3 regions of the Sporosarcina sp. YIM B06819 genome follow, and region 3 is predicted to be linked to each of the others. Evidence: riboswitches for the same ligand, from Rfam matches in the RefSeq annotation. Region 3 holds a riboswitch; each other region holds the start of a gene.

Region 1 (6,693 bases), on a different contig from region 3:
TATGCCAAAATTGAAGTGAATGAAACTATATATTTGGAGGGGTACGGAATGAGCACACCAAAAGATCTGCGTTATTCTGAAGAGCATGAATGGGTAAAAGAAGAAGGCGGTAACTACCGTATCGGAATTACACATTTTGCACAATCTGAACTTGGCGATATCGTTTTCGTTGAACTTCCATCTGTTGGTGACGAGATCAAAGCGGACGAGCCTTTCGGAAGCGTTGAATCCGTTAAAACAGTATCAGAACTTTACGCACCAATCAGCGGTAAAGTTATTGAAGTGAACGAAGGACTGGAAGATAGCCCTGAATTCGTGAACGAATCTCCATACGAAAATGCATGGATGATCGTTGTTGAACCATCTGATGTGTCTGAAGTAGATGCATTGATGACAGCTGAAGCATACGAAGCAATGACAGTCGGAGAATAAGTTGTCCAATGAAACGTCGGGTTTATTCCGACGTTTTTTTGATATAGAAGAGCGAGTAAAGATATAAATAGCCATGTCTATCCCTATATGCAATTACTGGAAAGTAGTTAGTGACTTGAGAATTACGTTAGGAGAGGACAAATATGGTTTTCCATTATGATGAAGCAGGTATCACGCAAAGATTTATGACTGAATTACTAATGTTGTGCAAGAAAAACGAATCAATTGAAAGTATAATGCTTTTTGGATCTCGGGCAAGAGGAGACTATCGCAACACATCAGATATTGACCTCGCATTATTTACAAACCACCTTTCTCATAGCGAACAAAACTTAATCGAAGCAGATTTGCAAAACTTACCCACACCGCTAAAAATAGATGTTTTGTTTATGAATCGTTTAGCTAAAGAAAAATTGCTTGTCAATATTAGAAATGAAGGAGTTGTTTTATATGAAAAAGGAAAGACTCCACGAGAAGCTTGAAGATTATAAACGGGCGAGTAAACGTTTAGCTGAAGCAACGGAATTAGAAATCATGAATGATATTGTATACGATGGGGTTATTCAACGTTTTGAATTTACATTTGAACTCAGTTGGAAGCTTATGAAAATATTTTTGGAATATACGGGAATCGAGGAAATGAGAAGTCCGCGGGCTACGATTCGGGAAGCCTATACTTATGGGTTAATTCGAGATGGGGATGAGTGGATCGATATGATGGTAGATCGAAATAAAACATTCCATATTTATGACGAAGAGGAAGCTAAACTCATTTATGTTAAGATTAAAAGGGATTATGTGGGACTTCTGCAAAAGTTGATTGTAAATATAGAAAAAGAGCTAGAAAAACTACAGTAAGCAAATGCTTGTGCCGATAATGACGAAGTGGAGTGGACACTTGTGAATGATGACAAAGTAATCATTGTTGAAGGAGGGCAGGATCGAAAACGGCTTGCACGAATCCTTGCCGAGCCCGTGGATATCATTTGTACGAATGGAACGGTCAGCGCTTATCGACTGGAAGAATTGCTGGCCCCTTATGAACAACATGAGCTGTTTGTCCTTGTCGATGCAGATGAATCAGGCGATAAGATCCGAACGTTATTCAAGCAGGAGTTTCCTGACGCCATTCATTTATATACAGAAAAGGTGTATAGAGAAGTGGAAACAACGCCATACAAAGTACTCGCAACAATCTTGCAAGATGCACATTTCAATATACTGCCCGAATTTTTAACTTGATTCAGCAGATTTAAAACCCTCTACTGAATCAAGTTAGCCTCCGGCGGATTGTAAAGGATGGTTTATAAGCAATGGAAACATGGACACGTGAACAATGGGAAGTAGCCTTGAAAGAGTCGACCGCTGCCTTGTATTATTTATATACACCAATGTGTGGGACATGTGCTGTCGCTTCTAAAATGATGGAAGTTGTGTCAGTAATGAAGCCAGACATGCCGATAGGGAAGGCAGATTTGAATTACGTACAAGACTTGGCAATGGATTATGAAATCGAAAGTGTGCCTTGTTTGCTAATCCAAAAAGATGGCATTGTGCAACATAAGATTTATGCATTTCAGTCTGTTCCCTATCTTCTCGAAAAGATTGGTTGACAGTCCAAATCAACATGTGATAGTATATGTCTTAACATTCTAATTGAATAGAACACTCTTATTAAGAGAGGTGGAGGGATAGTGCCCTATGAAGCCCGGCAACCGTCACGCAAGTGAAATGGTGCCAAATCACACAAAGTATTTACTTTGGAAGATGAGAGATTGGACGAACGTTTATTTATTGATAACGTCAAGCCTTTCTGCCCGTCTGCAGGAAGGCTTTTTTATATTATCAACACGTAGTGTGGAAAAAAATATTCAGAGGTGAGAGAAATGATTCATTTATCAAATATAAATAAACAATACGGTGATGGGTCAGACAGGATTACAGCTGTCAAAGATGTATCGCTTGAAATTGCTGATGGCGAAATTTTCGGAGTCATTGGTTATAGTGGGGCAGGAAAAAGTACGTTAATCCGCTTGTTGAATGGTCTTGAAATGCCTACATCTGGCAGTGTGCAGATTGGGAAGTTAGAAATTTCTGCTATTAAGGGGAAACAACTTAGGGAAGCGCGGCAAAAAGTGAGTATGATTTTCCAACACTTCAACTTATTATGGTCTAGAACTGTTAAGGAAAATATCGCTTTTCCACTGGAAATCGCAGGAGTACAAAAAGCAGACCGTGAAAAGAAAGTGGCAGAGCTGATTGAACTTGTAGGGTTGGCTGGTCGTGAAAATGCCTATCCATCCGAATTATCAGGCGGTCAAAAGCAACGTGTGGGAATCGCCCGCGCGTTGGCAAATGACCCAGAAGTTCTGTTATGTGATGAAGCAACTTCAGCCCTTGATCCAGAAACCACAGATTCAATTCTCGATCTTTTAACTGGTATTAACGAGCGTCTAGGCTTGACGATTGTGTTGATCACACATGAGATGCACGTCATTCGTAAAATTTGCCATCGAGTTGCGGTCATGGAAGCTGGCGAGGTTGTCGAGTTGGGAGATGTCCTAGAAGTATTCCAATCACCGCAAGCGCCGATCACGAAACGATTTGTTACTCAAATAACGGAACCGGTGGAAGTGAAGCAGGCGTTGGCACATATTAAAGAAGAATTGCCTACTGGGACGCTTATCAAGCTTGTTTTTGTAGGGGAACAGACAGAACAGCCCGTTTTAGCAGGCTTGATTCGTAAATTTGATGTAGATGTGAATATCGTTCAGGGGAATATTTCACATACGCATAGCGGGGCATACGGTTCATTAATCCTTCAACTTGTGGGGGACGAGGCTACCATTGAAGAAGCGATTCGTTATCTTCATGAAAAAGATGTGCAGACAGAGGTGATTAGTAATGATTGAAACCCTATTTCCGAATGTTGACTGGCCGAAAATGTGGGAAGCGACAGTTGAAACGATTTATATGACAGCATTATCTACATTTTTTACGTTAGTAATTGGATTGGTGCTAGGTGTCCTTCTATTCCTTTCAAGTCCAGGACAGCTGTGGGCTAATAAATTCGCCAATGTTGTTACAGGGGCATTCGTCAATATTTTTAGATCGATTCCCTTTATTATATTAATCATTTTGTTGATTCCATTTACGAAGTTCCTACTTGGGACGATACGCGGACCTGATGCAGCGATGCCTGCACTTATTATTGGAGCAGCTCCTTTCTATGGAAGAATGGTATTAATTGCATTACAGGAAATTGACAAAGGTGTTATTGAAGCTGCCAAGTCGATGGGAGCAAAAACACGGACAATCATTTTTAAGGTTTTATTACCTGAGTCAATGCCCGCACTTATTTCGGGTATTACCGTCACATCTATTGCACTCGTTGGCTATACGGCAATGGCCGGAATCATCGGTGCTGGTGGTCTTGGAACATTAGCGTTTTTGGACGGATTCCAGCGTAATCGTGGGGACGTTACACTTGCTGCAACAATTATCATCTTAATTATCGTTTTCATCATTCAATTCATTGGAGATTTTGCTGCAAGAAAAATGGACAAGCGGTAACTTACTTTTGGGAACAACAGGCATTGCCTGTTTTAAATTAATCCGGATGGATACACACCCATCCGAATTAATTTATAGCCTCCGGCGGATGCCATAGATTTTGAAAGGAGTTAATTGAGCAAGCTCAATTCAAAATCTAGGCACAAATACGCCAAGGCGCATTTGATTATAAAACAACATAGAAAAGGGGAGTCATCAACATGAAAAAGTTATTAACAGGTATTTTACTAGCAGTGCTTGTATTGGCACTTGTAGCGTGTGGAACAAAAGAGGTTAAGGACGATCAAACAAGCGGAAGTGGTAGTGGAGATACAGGTGAAACAGAAGTAACGACACTTACAATTGGCGCATCCAACGTACCACATGAGATTATCCTTGAAAAGGCAGCACCATTGCTAAAGGAAAAAGGTGTTGAGCTCAAAATCGAGACATACCAAGACTATGTATTGCCAAACCAAGATTTAGAATCTGGTGATCTTGATGCGAACTATTTCCAACACATTCCTTATTTCGAAGGACAAATTGCAGATTTTGGCTATAAATTCGCAAATGCAGGGGCTATTCATATTGAACCGATTGGTCTTTATTCAAAAAAGTACAAGTCAATTGACGAGTTACCAGACAATGCCGTGATTCTAATTAGTAACTCAGTAGCTGACCATGGTCGTGTATTGGCAATGCTTGAAGCGAATGGGCTTATCAAGTTAGCTGACGGAGTCGAAAAGATAAAAGCTGAAGTGAAAGATATCGTAGAAAATCCGAAAAACTTGCAATTCGATGCAAATTACGAAGCAGCTCTTATGCCACAACTTTATGCAAATGATGAAGGCGACGCGCTGTTAATTAACTCAAACTATGCAATCGATGCTGGTTTAAACCCACTTGAAGATTCAATTGCAATTGAATCTTCGGATTCACCTTATGTAAATATTATTGCTGTAAGAGAAGGCGATGAAGACAAGCCAGCTATCAAAACGTTGGTTGAAGTATTGAAATCAAAAGAAATTCAGGACTTTATCTTAGAAGAATGGGGCGGCTCGGTCGTACCTGTAAAATAAGTAGCACAAGGCCTCGTCAATCAGCAATGGTTGACGGGGTTTTTTTAGGTGATGGGAAATGATAATTATTAAACAAAATATAAGTCATAATAGTCGGAGGATTAAGATAATTATTAAATTAAAAAAGAGGTTACAATAGTGAAAAAATTATGGTATCATAATCGAATAAATACATGTGTTTATTTAGGGAGGACATAAAAATGAAGTTTAAACTTGGTCTTATATGGCGTATTGTCATTGCGATTGCGCTTGCAGTTGTACTTGGAATACTAACCCCGAAAATCGGAGAAGGTTTTGCAGAATGGTTTGTCAGTCTAGCGGCAACATTTAATATGATCTTCGGTGGATTCCTTAATTTTATTGTACCGTTAATCATCATTGCATTTATAGCACCGGGGATTGCGGAACTTGGAAAAGGGTCTGGCAGGCTTCTTGGACTTGCGACGGCATTTGCTTACATTTCGACAATTGTCGCGGGAATTATGGCTTTCTTTGCGGCAACAACGCTATTGCCGGGCTTTATTGACAGTATTGGTAGTGGTAAGGTTGGCGAAGCAACTAGGGAAGCAGCTACAGCATTTTTTGAGCTTGAAATGACACCAATTATGGGTGTTATGTCTGCGCTTCTTCTAGCATTCGTGCTGGGGATTGGGATGGCGTCTATTGGCAGTAAGTCGATGTTTGCTGTCTTCAATGAATTCAATGTATTAATCGAAAAAGTAATTTCATATATCATTATTCCACTATTACCGTTCCATATTTTCGGTATATTCTTGAATATGACATATACAGGACAAGTTACGAAAGTTCTTTCCGTATTTGCTGTGGTGTTCGTGATGATTATTGCACTTCATCTAATTATGCTGACACTTCAATATACGGTGGCAGGGACATTGTCAAAACGTAACCCGTTCGGCCTCATGAAAACAATGGCACCTGCTTATTTCACTGCAATTGGTACACAATCTTCTGCTGCAACGATTCCGGTGACATTAAGACAGTCGCGAGAAACGGGCACATCAGAGAAGGTGGCGAATTTTACAATACCACTGTTTGCAACTATTCACTTATCGGGAAGTACGATTACACTTGTATCGTGTTCAATTGGTGTCATGCTGATGAATGGTATGCCGATTGAATTTTCCGCGTATCTACCATTTATTTTTATGCTAGGTGTGACGATGATTGCAGCACCGGGTGTTCCAGGTGGAGCGGTAATGGCGGCAGTTGGGCTTCTGGCTTCGATGCTTGGTTTCGATGAATCAATGGTCGCTTTGATGATTGCATTGTACATGGCGCAGGATAGCTTCGGTACGGCGACAAATGTAACGGGTGACGGTGCACTTGCGATGATTGTTGATAAGTTTACGAAAAAAGAAGATAAAGTTTCTACTGGAAACTAATACTTTATAGAATAAATCGAAAGTCGATACCTTGTGTATCGGCTTTTTCAAATGATTAGAATTCTCAATAGAATAGGGATAAATGAAAATATGTGTAGCCGGCTAGAATGCTTGCATACAAGTCTTGAATTAAGGGCATTCAAATGAAATGGAACAGATTCTCAATGATTTGCAAGGCATTGATTAATGGGGTAAGATTAGAATGATACTAAATAGAGAACGATTTT
Region 2 (6,693 bases), on a different contig from region 3:
TTGTCCAGTATATTTGGCTGCAAAACGGTCGAGCATTGTAAAGTCCGTTGCATCTGGAGTGCCTAAGTGGTCGCGCATTTCTTGGTGAATTCGTTCTGCAAACCCTTCCGCAAGTTCAAGTGCAGTTGCTTGGAAAGCATGACTCTCAAGGAACTTGCCTTCCTCTTTAAACTTGTTAGCGAAATCCCGAACGCCATGTCCTGCCGTCACTTGCATGAAGCCAACATAATCCATCACGCCACTCGAAACTGGTTTCAAATAGTCAGCAAGGCAAAGGAATGGTTCTTTGCTTTGACGTGGGAATGTGAAACGCTCAATTTCTGTTTTTGCATCTTCTGGATCGTAAACAATAACATCATCTCCATCGGATTGTGCTGGGAAGAATTGATAGAGTCCAGATGCTGAGAGGTTACCTGATTCTAAAAATCCGGTGACCATTTCATGCAACTCTATTGCACGTGGCTCTTTGTTTTCTAGCATTTTATTGACATTGCCTCGTAATCCGAGGTGGTGACCGATCAATGTCCGCATGTTGACGTACGGGTAAAGATGGGAAACCGAATAATCTTTTTGAATGCGGCGACGCAAGTCCTTTGGGACTTGAACAGGCACGTCTTCACGGACTGTTTTGATAGGTCGTGGCGCAGTCTCTTCCGACTCTGGATTCGCCGCTTTTTTCGCTGCTTTAATGGCATCGTTTTCCGCGCGCTTTGCTCGTTGTTCATCCAATTCAATGAGCAATGCAGCTTTTTCATCTTTATCCTGAAGTCGATTAGCCAGTTCAAGTCCAAACATCGCATCTTTGGCATATAGCACTGGACCGTCATATTCTGCGGCAATTTTTGTGTCCGTAAATCGACGAGTAAGTGCTGCCCCACCAACCATGATCGGCAAATCAATGCCTGCTGCTTTAAAATCTTGAGCGGTGATAACCATTTGTTGTGCAGATTTAACGAGTAGTCCAGATAATCCGATAATATCGGGCTTTTCTTTGCGAATAACTTCAATCAGTGTTGAAGGAGTCACCTTAATACCGATATCGATGACTGTGAAGCCGTTATTGCTTAAGATGATTTCCACCAGGTTTTTCCCGATATCATGGACATCACCTTTAACAGTTGCCAAAACGATTTTCCCTTTGCCTGTGTCACCCTCGGCTTTGTCCATAAATTGCTCAAGAAATGCTACGGATGCTTTCATCACTCCAGCACTTTGCAGTACTTCCGCCACAATCAGTTTGTTCGTGTTGAATAAACGTCCAACCTCAGCCATTCCATCCATCAAAGGTCCGTTAATGATATCGAGGGGAGTATCATACATCTTAAGAGCAGCTTCCAAGTCAGGAATCAGGCCCTCTTTCGTTCCCTCGATTATATAATAGCTAAGGCGCTCTGGAACGGTTTTCGGAATATCATCTTCCGTTTTCTCTTTCTTCTTGCCGCGATAAAAGTTCGTGAATTCTGCAAGCGTTTCATCGGTTGTATTGAACAGTAAATCATTGGCCATGTTGATTTCTGCTTCAGGGATAGAAGCATAGCGCTCTAGTTTCTCCGTATTGACAATCGCATAGTCAAGACCTGCCTGTGTACAGTGATATAAATACACAGCATTCAACACTTCACGACCAACTGGAGGAAGACCGAATGACACGTTACTGACACCAAGAATGGTCAATGCACGTGGCATTTTTTCTTTAATGAGGCGAATGCCTTCAATGGTTTCCACGGCAGAGCCGATATATTGTTCATCACCTGTACCTACTGGGAAGACGAGTGGATCGAAAATAATATCTTCCGGTGCTAGTCCCCATTTATTGACGAGGAGATCGTAAGAACGTTGGGCTACTTCAAGTTTGCGTTCACGCGTAACCGCCATTCCTGGTTCGTCGATTGTCCCGACAACGACGGCAGCCCCGTACTTTTTGACAAGCGGCAAGACAGCATCATAGCGGTCCTCGCCATCCTCTAAATTGATGGAGTTAATGATGACTTTCCCTTGTGAATATTTCAAAGCCTCTTCAATCACTTTTTCGTCTGTGGAATCAATGACGAGCGGCACTTTTACTTTTTTGACGACTTCTTGCATGAACTTCGTGATATCTTCTAGCTCATCACGGTCTGGATTTGCTAAACAAATATCGATAACATGTGCGCCGCCTTTTACTTGGGCACGCGCAATTTCGGATGCTTCTTCAAATTTGCCATCAACAATCAGCTGTTTGAATTTCCGAGAACCGATAACGTTTGTCCGCTCGCCGATTAATAGTGGGCGCATAGAGTCATCATAAAGCAGAGGCTCAATACCTGACACAGCATGACCATGAACAGTTTCTGAACCTTGTCGAGGTTTTTTATCAGCCACTGCTTCACGAATCGCGCGGATATGTTCTGGTGTAGTTCCACAACAACCCCCTACGATATTCAACCAACCTTTATCAGCAAAACCTTGTAGTTTTTTAGAAAGTGATTCAGGTGATTCGTGGTAATGACCTTCTTCGTCTGGCAGTCCAGCATTCGGATAACAGCTGACATAGCTCGTTGCTAACTCTGACAGCGAACGCAGATGATCCGTCATGAACTCAGGTCCTGTTGCACAGTTTAGGCCAACGGAAAGTGGCTTGATATGTTCTATAGAAATGTAAAATGATTCGATGCTTTGCCCTGCAAGCGTCGTCCCCATCGGTTCAATGGTTCCAGAAATCATCACAGGCAATTCGATTCCTGTTTCCTCAAATGCGCGCTTGATGCCGAGAGTACCCGCTTTGACATTCAACATGTCTTGGCTTGTTTCCATCAGTATCAGATCGCAGCCCCCTTCGATCAACGCTTTGGCTTGTATGTAAAAGTCATGTGTTAAGCCGTCAAATGTAGCCCCCCCTGTGACGGATAATGTTTTTGTTGTGGGTCCCATTGCACCTGCGACAAAGCGAGGCCAGTCAGAAGTGGAAAAGTCTTGTGCACATTGTTTGGCAATTTGTGCTGCACGGAAATTAATTTCATGTGCGTGTTCACCTAAATCATAATCATCGAGAACGATTGGCGTTCCACCAAACGTATTTGTCGAAATGATATCTGCTCCAGCTTCCAAGTATTCACGGTGAATGCGATCCAAGACATCGGGCCTTACAATATTTAAGTACTCATTACAGCCGTCATATTCTTCGCCACCGAAATCCTCGGGAGAAAGATTAGCATTTTGCAACATAGTCCCCATCGCACCATCCATGATGAGTATTCTTTTTTGGAGCTGCTCTTCAATAACATATTTCGACATAACGAATCACTCTCTTTCTTTGTACTAATTATTTTGTTAAATCTACTTGAAAAATAAAAAAAGCCTTCCTAGAAAGAAGGCTTTACGAATATACGTAGTTGTCCCTTCTCATCTTTAGAACCACGGGGGTTCTGCTGGAATTAGCACCAGTCCTTGTCGGCAGGTTGCTGAAGCTTCATAGGGCCAGTTCCCTCTGCTTCTCTTGATAAGAATATAATATTAAGTTGGTTGAATAGTAGAAATCATCATAACGTTATAAATGGTTTCCGTCAAGCCGTCCTGGGTAGAAAGCAAGAAAGTCTATGGTAGGATAGGGATAATATGATAAACAGAAGGTGAACGAATTGAGAGCTTTTAAATATATTATTCCCGTAATGATGATTGTCGGGACGGTTAGTATCATGATGTTAAACAAGAGTCACCAAGATGTTCCACCTATGTCGCGCATTTATATTACGCTAGGTGCGATGGTTGTGAGTGGGATTATTTCTTATTTTTTATTTCCGAAAGATGAAGAAAAGAATTGATGAGAAATCGTTAGCGAGTGTGCTAACGATTTTTTAGCTTCTAGGCAGTGTATATGTTTAGCGGAATTGCTAGGGAGCAGGGCCATTTGTCTAGGTTTCATACATAAAAAGTGAAACAATTCCGTAGGTTAATCGTATAAGGAGTATGTAAAAAAATCTTTGCAATAGAAAAGAGTGTATTTAGATGATCAATTTACTTATCTTTTCAATTATTACAGGTGTTGTGTCTAGCCTAATTATTGTCCCGTTTGTGTTGAACAATAAGGAGACAAAAGTGAAGGTGACGTTTAACAGAGTTGCAGCCATTACTAGCACTGCTATTTTATGCACAGTCATCATTTTCGTCTTTTATTATGTAACGAATATGGATCGTAATTGGACGTCTTTATGGGGGCCGCTACTCGTGGTCACTTTGTTGGGGGCAATTGTGGCAGGGAGTAAGGATCGCAGATTGAAGATTGTTTTATTGTTGGGAGCAATCGCTTTCGGGGCATATATCTTAAGTGCACCTTTATTCAACGCGAATCAGAAATACAAGGCGGTTGAAATGGAACAACAGGTGGAAATCAAAGCGTTTGATGAAACCAAAACGCCTGCAAGCGTACCGCCGAAGTTTGCGCGCAACAAGATGAAGAAGGCGTTCGTTCAAGTTCCGAATCCAAGTTATTATGAACTCGGCAATTTACAAATTCAAAAAGTTGGCGATGATTTTGTCTACATCGCACCTGTTGAATTTTCGAGTCTTTTCAAGTGGTGGGCTGGTAAAACGACACCAGGCTACTTCACAATGAGTGCGACTGACTCGGCAGACAATCCGAAATTCGTGAAGGCTGAAATGGCTTATACGCCGTCGTCTTTTTTCCATAAGCAAGTGGAGCGTCATATACGGATGGAAATGCCGAGTCTTATTTTCTATGGCGATGTTCAGTTAGAAATTAATGATGAGGGGAAACCATATTATATCCGCTCATATGGGAACTTTATTACGGCACGTGACGGCTTTGATGTTCAAGGGATTGTAGTGGTCGACCCGGAGTCAGGTGATGTAAAGCAATATGCAATTGCAGATGTACCTGCATTTATCGATGGTGCCGTTTCTCCTGAGGCAGTTAGTTTGCAGAATAGTTATTTTGGTAATTACGTACACGGATTCTGGAATTCTGTATTTGGGAAAAAAGATGTGAAATTACCATCGGATGAAGGGACCGAATCGAATGTAAGTCCGATTTTTGACGAGAACGGTCATATGTATTATTTCACTGATTTCACAAGTCCGAAAGAAGGTATTGATTCGATGCTTGGTTATGCCTTGACTGATGGACGAACAGGTGAAGCAACGTATTATACGGGCAATCTGGAAGAAGCGTATATGGATTCACAAGGTGCTCTTCAGATTATTGAAAAGAAATTTATCGAAAAGAAATGGTCTGGTGAAATGCCAGTATTGTACAACTTTTACGGGGAAGCAAGTTGGTTAACGCCGGTGCTTGATTCAAACGGATTCTTGCAAAATTACTTCATCGTATCGGCTGCAAATCCGGAAATATCGGTGTATGGAAATTCTCCAAATGAAGCATTGAAATTGTACAAAGCGGCACTTCAACGCGGAGGCAATACTGTCGATGGTAATTCTAGCGCTGAAGAGGCGCAAGTAGCAGTGACTGTCGTACGTGTTTTTAAGGAACGCATCGGCGACTTTACGCTCGTCTCGTTTTTGGCTACTGATGGACGAAACTTCAGCGTATCCTCTGAAACTGCGCTGCTTTCCATTTATATCCAAGAAGGTGATCAGTTGATGATTACGTATCTAGAGACGGGTGAACTGTTTTTGCCAGTGAAGAAATTGACGAATAATAGTATGAAGTAATGATTAACGGAGTACAGGGGAATTCCTCGCGTACTCCGTTTTTTATTTGATGACTAAATATTACTCATTCATGACGATACTATCGAAGCGTAGTGCTTTTAACTTTATTCAGCAGAAGTTCAAGCCCTAGACAAAAATGCGCTGAGGCGCATTTTATTTGCAGATTAAACAGAATGTCATGTACAATTAAGTCAAAGATAGTCAAAGTCAACGGCTTATCACCCGGTATGAAAGAGGTGAAAACATGAGAAATATTTCTGATATTATAGAAGGTTATTTGAAGGCAATCATCGAAGAAGAACAAAAAGGCATAATTGAAATTAAGCGCAGTGAAGTTGCTGAGAAGTTCCAATGTGTTCCTTCGCAAATCAATTACGTCATTAAAACCCGTTTTACAGCAGAACGCGGCTATGCAGTTGAATCGAAGCGTGGTGGCGGTGGCTATATCCGTATTTTTCGTGTGCAGACCAATTCGCGTAAGGAATTGATCGAACATATTTTAGAAGGTATTCGCACAGGAGTCTCCTTTACGATGGCTGAGGATGTTATTTATAGGCTGATGGAGGAGGAAGTCATATCGGAAAGAGAATCGAAGCTTATTCTAGCTGCTATCGATCGTACAACACTTTATCAGCCGCTCCCGGAACGCGATATCCTGCGCGCGCGGATTTTACAGGCGATGCTCGTAACGCTCATATATGAGCAGCTAGACTGACTGTCAATCTAACTACAACGAGGTGATTTTTGTGATATGTGAAAATTGTAAAGAACGGCCGGCCTCCGTCATTATTACTCAAGAAAGCATGGCGGGGTCGGCCGAGCGTCATTTATGTGATAAATGTGCTTTTCATGCACAGACATTCCACTTTAATCCGAATCAGGAACCGTTGTCCATCCAGCAGTTTCTATCCCACTGGTTTAGCGGGACGGATCCATTTCAGGCGCAGCAACAAACGCGCGGAGAATCGCAAATAGGGCTGGAGTGTCCTTCATGTGGTTTGACATTTCAAAAGTTTCTCGATATCG
Region 3 (6,693 bases):
CGCCCCAAATTGCAAGAGCATGAATTCGGAAAATTAATAGGCGGCCTTAAAGAGTCAAAAATAGGATTATTTCTTAGTGGCAATCAATTCATAGAAGGCATGTTGCTGGATGTTAAACAAGACCACCTTGTCGTTGTTGTCGATCAGAAGGTTATGTACGTGGCACTCCAACATATTAAAGCTCTTTCAAAGAATGCTAAAGACGTGCAGGTTATGCACGAAAAAGTGCCTTACCTCAATAGGAATTATATGGTAGATATATGGAAGGACCTCAGATACAACTGGGTCACCATTAATAGTTTAAGTCACCAGAAAGTTTTCGGCGTGTTAAGCAAAGTGGCCGCGGAGTACATTATGGTCATCCATAATGCTGAACTGCTCTATATTGCGAATGCCCATATAACCGACATGTATAGTGAAATAGCTGACGAACAAATTATCTTGCTCAATCAAATCGAGCAACTAGCCAGTCCACGAAAGCTTACATCCATTATGCTTAACGAACTATCAGAAATGAACGAGCGGGTTGTCGTCGAACAACTATCACTAACAAACAGCAATGAGGCGGAAAAAAGTAGTGAAGCTCTAAATGTGGAAAAGGTCGCAGGTGAAAGAATAGAAAATGAAAATGATGCCATAGAACATCCAGATAGCTATCTAGAAAAAGTGATTCATGGATTTGCACCTCAAATCAGCGAGGACATACAACATGCTCAGCATCAGGAAGAGCAAGTTGCTGTTCAACAACTCCAACAAACAAATGACAATACTAGCAAAGCGCTAGCCATTGAAAATCTGGTTGGCGTGGTAAAGAGAATTGCAAGTGATAAGCAAGAATCCCCAGAGGTTTATGTAGAGACTGCTAATGTACTTCAAATGGAGAAACAGGATGAATATGAATCGTCTAGTCATGAACAACGATTTAATTTAGCGGAATACCAGTCTAGGTTAAATGAAAAAAGGATACTTCTTTCTGAATGGAATACCATTATGACTGACCACCGTACAATGCTAAGCCATAATAACCCTGAAAAAGAGAATAAAAGAGAAATGTCAAATCATGGTAAAAACGAAGTGGAAAGTGACATTTTGGACAATGAAAGCATTGCTGTTAAGAAGAAACGACGTAAGAAACGCCTTAATCGTTTAACTCATCCGATACTTGAAACGAAATCAATGATTGAAGTAGATGCCGATATTGAAGTTTTGGATGGAAAACCTGAGTCTGCTGAAATAACAGGTGAACTTGTCACTAGTAGCCAACTAAGCCAAGAAGAACAACAAAAAAGGTTGAAGATGCAATACCATGCATTAATGTTGCATTACCATGCGCTAATGATGAATGCAGCTGGAAATACGTCAGACGCTAAACTTGTTGGAAAAACGCCCTCTCATCTACCAGTAAGACGAACAAGTTCCGAAGAAATGGTAGAGAAACAGTACCGCTCATTAATGAAGCATGCAGAAAAGATGTACCATCAATTAAGAGATTTATGATAATACGGGTATGTTGGATACTGCTGGTCAAAAATTATAAGGAGCTGTGGACGTGAATAATATTATTCGAAGTCTTGTCAAACAAGTTGTCCAACTGGAGGTTTCCGGTAAAAATATATTAAAAGGTACTGTAATTGATTTAGGCACGGACACGATGGTGCTTTTTAATGGGGCGGAGTTTGTGTATATTCCCTTGGATCATATCCAAAATTTCAAGGTTGATGGCAATAATGACGAAGATATACAAGCCCCGGCAATGTTGCCGAGCATAAGTGCGGATGAAAATGACGTCGATTTAACGTTTACCAAGGTTCTTACACAAGCGCAAGGAAAGTATGTTGAAATTTATGTAACAGGCAACGAAGCCTTGCATGGCTATATCACGAGTATCAAGGATAACTATTTTGAATTTCAATCGCCCGTTTATAAAACGATGTACATTTCTTTGAGTCATGTAAAATGGCTAATTCCTTATGCTCAAAATGAGCTAGCTTACGGTTTGAATCTCCCAGTGCAGCCTAATAATGAGACGCTAGCAAGTACTTTTGAAGTCCAAGTTGAACAGTTTAAAAATGAAATTGTTGTGTTGAACATAGGAGGACCTAAGAGCCATATAGGGAAAATAACAAATGTCGAGCAACAAATTGCTGAAATTCAAACAGCAAGAGCGGATTCTAGTTATGTGAACTTGGGCCATATTAAGACGTTACATGTGGTGTGAATCAGTTGCAACTATGCAATTTTAATGATGGAAAGAACCTGTTTCAGGCTGACGATAAACCATCGACAGCCTATTTTTTTGTGGACAAGTTTTCGACATAGTTGTCCATTTTTTGCCCAGGCCAAATATACATTTTAAAACAGGTGGACATACATCCCGTCGTGGTATCAACGTGGTGAATATACATAAAAGGAAACGGACAAACAATAAAAAAGAAAGGATAAGCAGGTCAAGGAAACGGTCAAAAAAAAGAAAGGATATGTATATGTATGAGTGTTCAAATTGCTATTACCGGTTTGGTTTTCATAGTGACTATGTTAGTCATTTTTTGGAGACCTAAAGGGATGAATGAGGCTTGGCCAGCGTCGATTGGCGCAGGGATCATTCTTTTAACGGGCATTGTATCACACGCAGATATCATGGACATCATCAGTAAAATTGGTGGAGCATCCATTACGATTATTGCAACTATTGTTATGGCTGTTATATTGGAAAGTTTCGGTTTTTTCCATTGGGCAGCTGCAAAGCTAGCCCATTTCTCGAAGGGTTCAGGTCACCGTCTCTATTGGAATATCCAGTTGCTGTGCTTTTTGATGACACTTTTATTTAATAACGATGGGAGTATTTTAATAACGACACCAATTTTAATTTTACTACTTAAAAACCTCCGACTAAAACCACACCAACAAATACCTTATCTGTTAAGTGGCGCTCTCATTGCCACAGCTTCAAGCGCACCGATTGGTGTAAGTAATATCGTGAACTTAATTGCCCTGGAAATCGTGCATATGTCTCTTTGGATGCATACAGCTATGATGTTTGTTCCGGCAACGATAGGCTTGTTGTTTATGTCAGGCTTGATGTATGTGGTAGTAAAAAATAAGCTACCCAAAACATTACCTAGTTCCGCAAATGATATCGAAGAAATCTTTTTCAATAAAAATTTCCACCCATTAAAAACAAAGATTTCTGTTGAAACAAAACAAAAACGCACAAGATTTATGATGAAGATTTTACTGTTTGTCTTTGTCATGCGTTGTCTCCTTTTCGTTGCCTCTTTTATCAATGTTCCCATTGAACTTGTAGCAGTACTTGGCTCAGTTGTTCTGTTATGTTGGAGATGGTATCATTTGCGCACGAACCCGGTGGATCTTTTGAAGAAGACGCCTTGGCACATTCTTATTTTTGCCTTCTCTATGTATGTAATCATTTACGGCTTGCACAATGTAGGACTAACAGCATTGCTCGTGCGATGGTGCGAACCAATTGTAACGCAGGGACTTTTTCAAGCAAGTTTTATCATGGGCGGGTTAGTTTCAATACTGGCGAACATCTTTAATAATCACCCGGCTTTAATGATTGGGACGATTACTTTAACTGAAATGGGGCTAGATCCAATCACATTAAAGACTATCTATCTTGCGAATATTATAGGCAGTGACATGGGATCATTATTGTTACCGATTGGTACCCTTGCTTCACTAATTTGGATGAGTATCCTGAGACGAAATAAGATAAAAGTTTCTTGGAAAGATTATATGAGCGTATCGTTAATCGTCATACCGATAACAACAATCGTAACGTTAACATTGCTATACTTTTGGGTACAATTGGTCTTTGCCAATTGAAATCTAAGCTATTCCTGCTCATCTTTAGTCGTTCCTTGTATGTATATGTTATTGCATTGTCTATCGTGCATCCACCTTTTGATTATAAATCGATTGCCAGTCTTAACACATTGGTGGGTAATGCTGATTATTCACCTCTTCCCAAAAAGGTATTGCTAATTTTCGGAGAATAGCGTAAGGTTATAAATGATAGAAATTTAAATCAATTCAAAACCCAGACACAATTGAATAGTTTTTCTTATCTAGAGAGGTATAGGGACTGGCCCGTTGACACCTCAGCAACCGCCATAATTGGTACGGTGCTAATTCCAGCAGGTCGAGAAATCGGCTTGATAGATGAGGAAGAGACTTAGTCAAATGCGGAGTCTATTTCCTTTATCAACACAAAGGAGAGGCTCTTTTTTGTTTCAATTTTATGAATCAGTGGACATAGAGAGGGGATAGACAATTGGCAAATTTACTAGAGACGATGAAGGAACGTATTTTAATTGGCGATGGGGCGATGGGGACATTGCTTTATACGAATGGAGTAGACCGTTGTTTTGAGGAGCTAAATTTGACGCATCCTGAACAAGTGCTTCATATTCACCAAGCCTATATTGAGGCGGGGGCCGATGTGATTCAAACCAATACATATGGGGCCAACTATATCAAATTAGCACGTTATGGACTAGAGGATAGTGTGGAAAAGATCAATAAGGCAGCCGTTGATATTGCCAAAAAAGCTGCTGGTAAACATACGTTTATTCTCGGAACGATTGGTGGCATTCATGGTTCCAAAGCATCGATTGGCACGAAGGAAGAAATAGAACAGAGCTTTAAGCAGCAACTTCAATGTCTACTTATTGAAGGTGTAGACGGTATTTTGTTAGAAACCTATTACGATTTTGATGAATTAACGACTGTACTCAACATTGCACGTCAAGCGACGGATATACCAATTATTACTAATGTGTCTATGCATGAAGCAGGGGTATTACAAAATGGTTTAGCACTTGCGGATGCTCTGCAGCAGCTGGAAGCTTTAGGTGCTGATGTGGTTGGAGTCAACTGTGGATTAGGGCCTTACCATATGTTAAAAGCTTTAGAGGAAGTTCCTTTGACGAAGAAAGCCTTACTTGCTGTCTACCCAAATGCTAGCTTCCCGAGCTATACAGATGGCAAATTGACGTATGAAAATGAACCCGATTATTTTGGTAAACTGGCGCTTAATTTCCGTAAGGAGGGTGTCGGCTTGCTAGGGGGATGCTGTGGTACGACGCCGGCGCATATCCGTGCATTGGTTGAGGGGCTAACGAATCGGGTGCATGTACAAGACAAGCAAGTGAAAGCGCACGCGGCGAAAGTGAATGTTACCGAGTCGAAGAATCTTGATAAACCGACCTTGCTTGAAACGGTGAAAAAGAGACATTCGATTATTGTTGAACTAGATGCGCCTAAGCATTTAAACACGGCTACGTTTTTTGAAGGAGCCCAGGCCTTACATGACGCAGGTGTGGACGCTATTACATTGGCCGATAATTCCCTGGCATCACCGAGAATTTGTAATGCATCAATGGGGTCATTGGTTAAACAAAGAATTGGTGCAACACCGCTTGTCCATATCACATGCCGCGATCGAAACCTCATTGGCTTGCAGTCGCATCTTATGGGCTTGCACACAATGGGCATTACAGAATTACTGGCGATTACAGGAGACCCAACGAAAATTGGTGATTTCCCTGGCGCAACGTCCGTTTTCGATATGACTTCTTTTGAACTAATAACAATGATAAAACAGTTCAATGAAGGAATTTCTTGGTCTGGTAAGTCGTTGCAGCAGAAAACATCCTTTACAGTGGCGGCGGCGTTTAACCCGAACGTGCGTCATATCGACCGTGCTGTACAAAGAATGGAGAAAAAAATCGAAGCGGGTGCGGATTATTTCATCACACAGCCGATTTATAGCCCAGAGAAGATTATTGAATTATACGAGGCAACAAAGCATATTCAAGCACCGATTTATATCGGTATTATGCCGTTGACATCGTCGCAAAATGCAGAGTTTCTTCACAATGAAGTGCCGGGCATCAAGCTGACAGATGAAGTTCGCGCAAGGATGGGGCTATTTGCAGGAGACCGAGAGCAATCGACGCGAGAAGGCATAGCGGTTGCAAAAGAATTGATTGACGTGGCGTTAGAGCATTTCCATGGCATATACTTAATCACACCGTTTATGCGCTATGATATGACGGTCGATTTGACAGAATATATCAATGAAAAAGTGAGCGCTGGTGTTCACGCATAATCAGGTAAATCGGCTATGGCGGTCATAAATGTAGCTGTGCCAATTACAAACCCCCTTGTAAATGGATGGTCCATTTACAAGGGGGTTTATGTGTTTACAATGGACTCTTAGCCGTTGCTAATTTCTCCGCAACTTGTAAGGCTTGATCAAAATCAGCTATCAAATCATCGACATGCTCAAGGCCAACTGAAAAGCGTAGTAGACCATCTGTAATACCACGTTTTTCCCGTTCAGCTTTTGGCATAGCAGCGTGAGACATTTGTGCTGGATAGGATAGAATCGATTCAACTCCACCTAGACTAACCGCGAAAACAGGGATTTTGACGTTTTCAACAAACGCTTTTGCTGTCTCTCTGCTCGGCAAACGGAATGACAATACAGCACCTGCACTTGTTGATTGTTTGGCGTGGATCGCGTGACCTGGATGACTGGCTAAACCAGGGTAAAACACTTCCTCTACTAATGCATGTTTATCCAAATAGGTTGCGATTTTAGCAGCAGAGGCAGTTGACTGCGTGAAGCGAGCACCCAATGTTTTGATGCCTTGAATGAGTGCATAG

Evidence for each region. A riboswitch is a leader RNA that binds a small molecule or an ion and turns the genes downstream of it on or off. The one in region 3 is predicted to bind S-adenosylmethionine.
Region 1: it holds a riboswitch for S-adenosylmethionine, as region 3 does, so the genes downstream of both, R2B72_RS12150 (methionine ABC transporter ATP-binding protein) here and R2B72_RS17485 (bifunctional homocysteine S-methyltransferase/methylenetetrahydrofolate reductase) in region 3, are expected to answer to the same signal.
Region 2: it holds a riboswitch for S-adenosylmethionine, as region 3 does, so the genes downstream of both, metH (methionine synthase) here and R2B72_RS17485 (bifunctional homocysteine S-methyltransferase/methylenetetrahydrofolate reductase) in region 3, are expected to answer to the same signal.

What each region holds. Positions count from the first base shown of each region.
Region 1 covers NZ_JAWLIQ010000016.1:41,139-47,831, forward strand. Annotated here, with positions in the region: gene gcvH (glycine cleavage system protein GcvH) at 49-432, shown strand; gene R2B72_RS12130 (nucleotidyltransferase domain-containing protein) at 576-914, shown strand; gene R2B72_RS12135 (nucleotidyltransferase substrate binding protein) at 883-1,290, shown strand; gene R2B72_RS12140 (toprim domain-containing protein) at 1,333-1,674, shown strand; gene R2B72_RS12145 (thioredoxin family protein) at 1,746-2,045, shown strand; SAM riboswitch class I at 2,101-2,206, shown strand; gene R2B72_RS12150 (methionine ABC transporter ATP-binding protein) at 2,319-3,344, shown strand; gene R2B72_RS12155 (methionine ABC transporter permease) at 3,337-4,005, shown strand; gene R2B72_RS12160 (MetQ/NlpA family ABC transporter substrate-binding protein) at 4,206-5,063, shown strand; gene R2B72_RS12165 (dicarboxylate/amino acid:cation symporter) at 5,264-6,466, shown strand.
Region 2 covers NZ_JAWLIQ010000011.1:97,031-103,723, reverse strand. Annotated here, with positions in the region: gene metH (methionine synthase) at 1-3,273, opposite strand, end outside; SAM riboswitch class I at 3,379-3,485, opposite strand; gene R2B72_RS09195 (histidine kinase) at 3,618-3,800, shown strand; gene R2B72_RS09190 (hypothetical protein) at 3,985-5,667, shown strand; gene R2B72_RS09185 (CtsR family transcriptional regulator) at 5,912-6,382, shown strand; gene R2B72_RS09180 (UvrB/UvrC motif-containing protein) at 6,414-6,693, shown strand, end outside.
Region 3 covers NZ_JAWLIQ010000036.1:973-7,665, forward strand. Annotated here, with positions in the region: gene R2B72_RS17470 (hypothetical protein) at 10-1,497, shown strand; gene R2B72_RS17475 (DUF2642 domain-containing protein) at 1,550-2,218, shown strand; gene R2B72_RS17480 (arsenic transporter) at 2,488-3,846, shown strand; SAM riboswitch class I at 4,082-4,189, shown strand; gene R2B72_RS17485 (bifunctional homocysteine S-methyltransferase/methylenetetrahydrofolate reductase) at 4,295-6,133, shown strand; gene metC (cystathionine beta-lyase) at 6,228-6,693, opposite strand, start outside.